Regions from separate parts of the Bradyrhizobium icense genome, predicted to be linked through region 2. Evidence: predicted binding sites of a transcription regulator. Region 2 holds the regulator's gene; the other holds the start of a gene.
What was found. The regulator LexA, encoded in region 2, represses DNA repair genes until DNA is damaged. The targets are predictions, from matches to a motif close to TGTTCNNNNTGTGTTCNG.

Region 1: the regulator LexA is predicted to act here: its motif matches at 1,617-1,634, upstream of LMTR13_RS01815 (helicase-related protein).

Annotation. Positions count from the first base shown of each region.
Region 1 covers NZ_CP016428.1:373,534-375,734, reverse strand. Annotated here, with positions in the region: gene LMTR13_RS01815 (helicase-related protein) at 1-1,415, opposite strand, end outside; gene LMTR13_RS01810 (DUF3108 domain-containing protein) at 1,989-2,201, opposite strand, start outside.
Region 2 covers NZ_CP016428.1:4,049,238-4,051,438, reverse strand. Annotated here, with positions in the region: gene LMTR13_RS19120 (molybdopterin molybdotransferase MoeA) at 1-895, shown strand, start outside; gene lexA (transcriptional repressor LexA) at 1,101-1,802, shown strand; gene LMTR13_RS19110 (hypothetical protein) at 2,032-2,201, shown strand, end outside.

The sequences.
Region 1 (2,201 bases), 3.7 Mb from region 2:
CGTTCATGCAGCGCATCGGACAATTTATTTTCCACCTCCCGGGTGATCCCCTGCCAGTGATCGGGGTCGGACAGCCAGTCCGGCCGGTTGGCGACGAAGGTCCAGGTGCGGATTTGCGCGATCCGGCCCGACAGCGTGTCGATATCGCCGGTAACGCGGTCGGCCTGGTCGACCTGGGCGGCGAACCATGCGTCAGGTATCCGACCCTTTTGCATCAGAAATGCATAAAGCGTGGTCACGAGCTCGGCGTGGGCAGCGGGCGCGATCTTGCGGTAATCCGGGATCTGGCAGGCGTCCCACAGCCGCTCCACGGCCGATGCGCCGTGGGCCATCTCCCTCACCTCGCCATCGCGCGCCGCATGATCGAGCACGCGCAAATCTTCGGCAATCGGCGCACGGGTCAGCGCGTCGTGCCCCGGCGGCAGCGCCAGCGACACCTGCAGCGCGCCGAGCGAGGAAAAATCCAGCCTCGAATTCCGCCACTGCAGCATTTTGACGCTGTCGAACGTGTGGTTCTGCAGCGCGTTCACCAGTTCCGGCTCGAACGGTGCACAGCGGCCGGTGGTGCCGAAGGTGCCGTTACGCGTCGCGCGCCCGGCGCGGCCGGCGATCTGCGCGAACTCGGCCGGATTGAGCCGCCGGAACTGATAGCCGTCATACTTGCGGTCGGAGGCGAAGGCGACGTGATCGACGTCGAGGTTCAGCCCCATGCCGACGGCGTCGGTGGCGACGAGATAATCGACATCGCCGTTCTGGAACATGGCGACCTGCGCGTTCCTCGTGCGTGGCGACAGCGAGCCGAGCACGACCGCCGCGCCGCCATGCTGCCTGCGGATCAGTTCGGCGATCGCATAGACTTCATCGGCCGAGAACGCGACGATCGCGGTGCGGCGCGGCTGGCGCGTGATCTTGCGGTCGCCGGCGAATTCGAGCTGCGAGAGCCTCGGACGCGTGACGATCGAAGCGCCCGGCAGCAACCGCTCGATGATCGGGCGCATGGTGGCGGCGCCGAGCAGCAGCGTCTCGTCGCGGCCGCGGCGGTGCAGGATGCGGTCGGTGAAGACATGCCCGCGCTCGAGATCGGCCGCGATCTGGATTTCGTCGACGGCCAGAAAACTCACGTCGAGATCCCGCGGCATCGCTTCGACCGTGGAGACCCAGTACCGCGGATTCTTCGGCTTGATCTTCTCTTCACCCGTGACGAGCGCGACCGCCTCGGTGCCTGCGCGATCCGCGATCTTGTTGTAGACCTCGCGCGCGAGCAGCCGCAGCGGCAGGCCGATCACGCCCGACGAATGCGCCAGCATGCGCTCGATGGCGAGATGGGTCTTGCCGGTGTTGGTCGGCCCGAGCACGGCAGTAACGCCCGCGCCGGGCGCGCGATCGGTTGCGAACGTGGAAGGAGAGAAAGCCATTCTGTGCAGGTGTTTCTTGGATTCGCAGGCGCTCGAGCTGTCATTGCGAGCGCAGCGAAGCAATCCATCGAGCCGCAAAGAAAGAATGGATTGCTTCGTCGCTTACGCTCCTCGCAATGACGGAAGCCCTTCGGTCGTTCGGCGTCAATGGCGCCGATTCTGTTTCATTCTGCGACGGTGATGCGGTCGCGGCTTAAGCTCTGGAACGAGTCTGGAACGAATCGCGTCCGAATCGCTGACTCCTCCCGAGACCCGATACGTTCACCGCAACATCTCGCGCTGAAGTGCACCCGGTGGCACTAGATCAAGTTTACAGCGGCTCCACAAGCAACGGTTTCGGGACCAATTTCTTAAAAAGTTCGAGGCGACCGAGTCGAATCAGAAGCGGGGAAGAGTCAAGGCGGATTCCATTCCCCCGTCGTCCCTGCCTAGTGCGCAATTGCGCACGGGCGCAGGGACCCATACGCCGCGGCCGCGCAATTTGCAGGCAGCGGGCACTACGACCGCCCGAAACAATGACCGCCTGTGGTTGTGGGTCCCTGCGTTCGCAGGGACGACGGTAAACTATGGGCCTCAATTCGTCTTCGCCACCCGTGGCGGCATCGCCGTCGTCACGAACGACGTCGCTTCCAGCATCGCCAGGCCCAACGGCGTCGGGATGGTCATGCGGTACGGAACCAGGACGCGCGTTCCGGCGATCGGCACGAAGGTGATCTCGATCCGCCGCTCGGCGGCGAGATATTTGATGACGGGCCGATCGGGGATGTAGCCCGCGACCGGGTTGAA
Region 2 (2,201 bases):
CGTCATCATCCAGGAAGACACTGGCGTCGACGGCGATCACATCACCATCACGGAAGCCGCCGTTCCGGGGCGGCACATCCGCGCCGCCGGCGTCGATTTCCGCGAGGGCGACGTCCTGCTCAAGCGCGGGCGCCGCCTTTCCGACCGCGACCTGTCGCTCGCCGCCGGCATGAACTACCCGGAGCTTGCGGTGCACCGCCGCCCGAAAGTCGCGATGCTGGCGACCGGCGACGAACTGGTGATGCCTGGCGCAACCCCCGGTCCCGGCCAGATCGTCTATTCCAACGGCTACGGCTTGCGGGCGCTGGCCCGGGCCGAGGGCGCAGAAATCATCGACCTCGGGATCGCCGCCGATACCGTCGCAGCTACCACGGAAGGCATTCGCCGTGCCCGCAAGGCCGACGCGGACATTCTAATCACCATGGGCGGCGCCTCGGTCGGCGACCACGACTTCGTCAAGCGGTCGCTGGAGGCCGAGGGCGTCGCCATGGCATTCTGGCGGATCGCGATGCGGCCGGGCAAGCCGATGATGCATGGCAGGCTGGGCGCGATGCGGGTGATCGGCCTGCCCGGCAATCCCGTCTCCTCCTATGTCTGCAGCTTCCTGTTTCTGGTGCCGCTGATTCGCGCATTATCGGGCCGCGACACCATCCACCACCCGCGCGAGAGCGCCCTGCTCGGCCGTGATCTCGCCGCCAACGACCAGCGCGAGGACTACCTGCGCGCCCGCCTCGAAACGCGCGAAGACGGCACGCTTGTCGCCGTTCCGGTAAACCATCAGGACTCGTCGCTGCTCGGAAATCTCGCTGCGGCACGGGCGCTTGTGATACGTCCGCCGTTCGCGCCGGCGGCCAAAAAGGGATCGCGTTGCGAGCTGCTCCGGCTGCCGGAATGACGCCTGAACGGCGTCCCAACGGCACCTGGGGCCGAAACCGCAATGCGTTCACTTGAAATTAAGTGGTTGCGGAACACATATCGAACATATAGTGTCCGTTCATGATTTGTTTCGACTGCTAGTGTCTATGTCGGGAGTTTGGGGACTTCCGCGATCTGGGCCCTGAAGATCGAAACAACGACGCCAAACCGGGGGATTGCTCGCGATGCTTACGCGCAAACAGTACGAACTTCTGCGTTTCATCAATGAACGGCTGAAAGAGGCCGGTGTGCCGCCCTCCTTCGACGAGATGAAGGACGCGCTCGACCTGCGCTCGAAATCCGGAATCCACCGCCTCATTACGGCCCTGGAGGAGCGCGGCTTCATCCGCCGCCTGCCCAACCGCGCCCGCGCCATCGAAGTCATCAAGCTGCCCGAGCTCGCCGCCGCCGCCAATGGCCGCCGCGGCTTCACGCCGAGCGTCATCGAGGGTACGCTTGGCAAGCGCCAGGTCGGCGCACCGGCCGCCGAGGACGACAACAACCGGCCGGTCGCCGTCCCCGTGATGGGCCGGATCGCCGCCGGTACGCCGATCGAGGCGCTGCAGACCCGCAGCCACACCATCAGCGTGCCGCCGGATATGCTCGGCTCCGGCGAGCATTACGCGCTCGAAGTGCGTGGCGATTCCATGGTGGACGCCGGCATTCTCGACGGCGACATGGCGCTGATCCAGCGCAACGAGACCGCCGACACCGGCGATATCGTCGTGGCGCTGATCGACGAGGAGGAAGCGACGCTGAAACGCTTCCGCCGCCGAGGCGCCTCGATTGCGCTCGAGCCCGCCAACGCGGCCTATGAAGTCCGCATCCTGCCGCCGAACCGCGTCCGGATTCAGGGCAAACTGATCGGACTGTACCGCAAATACTGACCGGTTATGCCCTCCCGGCCCATGACCAAAAGCAGCCCCGGCCCGCGGCCGGGGTTTTTTGTTGCGTGTATGGAACTAAGGCACGTTAGCGCGTTTGTGAATGTGGCGCAGTGCGCCAGTCGCAGAATTGCCCAGAAAGAAGAAAAGGCTCTGCGCCATGTCCACTCTGATAGAGGCCTGTGCCTCCTTCTAGACACGGGTCAGCTATCTCAAACGAGGGAGCCATCCGATGTGTGACTATAGCCTGCACGCCGTGGCAACACGGCCTGCCCAGGTCGGCGAGACGCTGATCACCACGACGTTCCGCGGTACATCTACCCGCGGCTTTGCGTCGGAGCGCGAGCCCGCGGTGGCGGTCTGCATGCTTCCCGGCACCGAACTGGCGTTCGCAGAGGACGT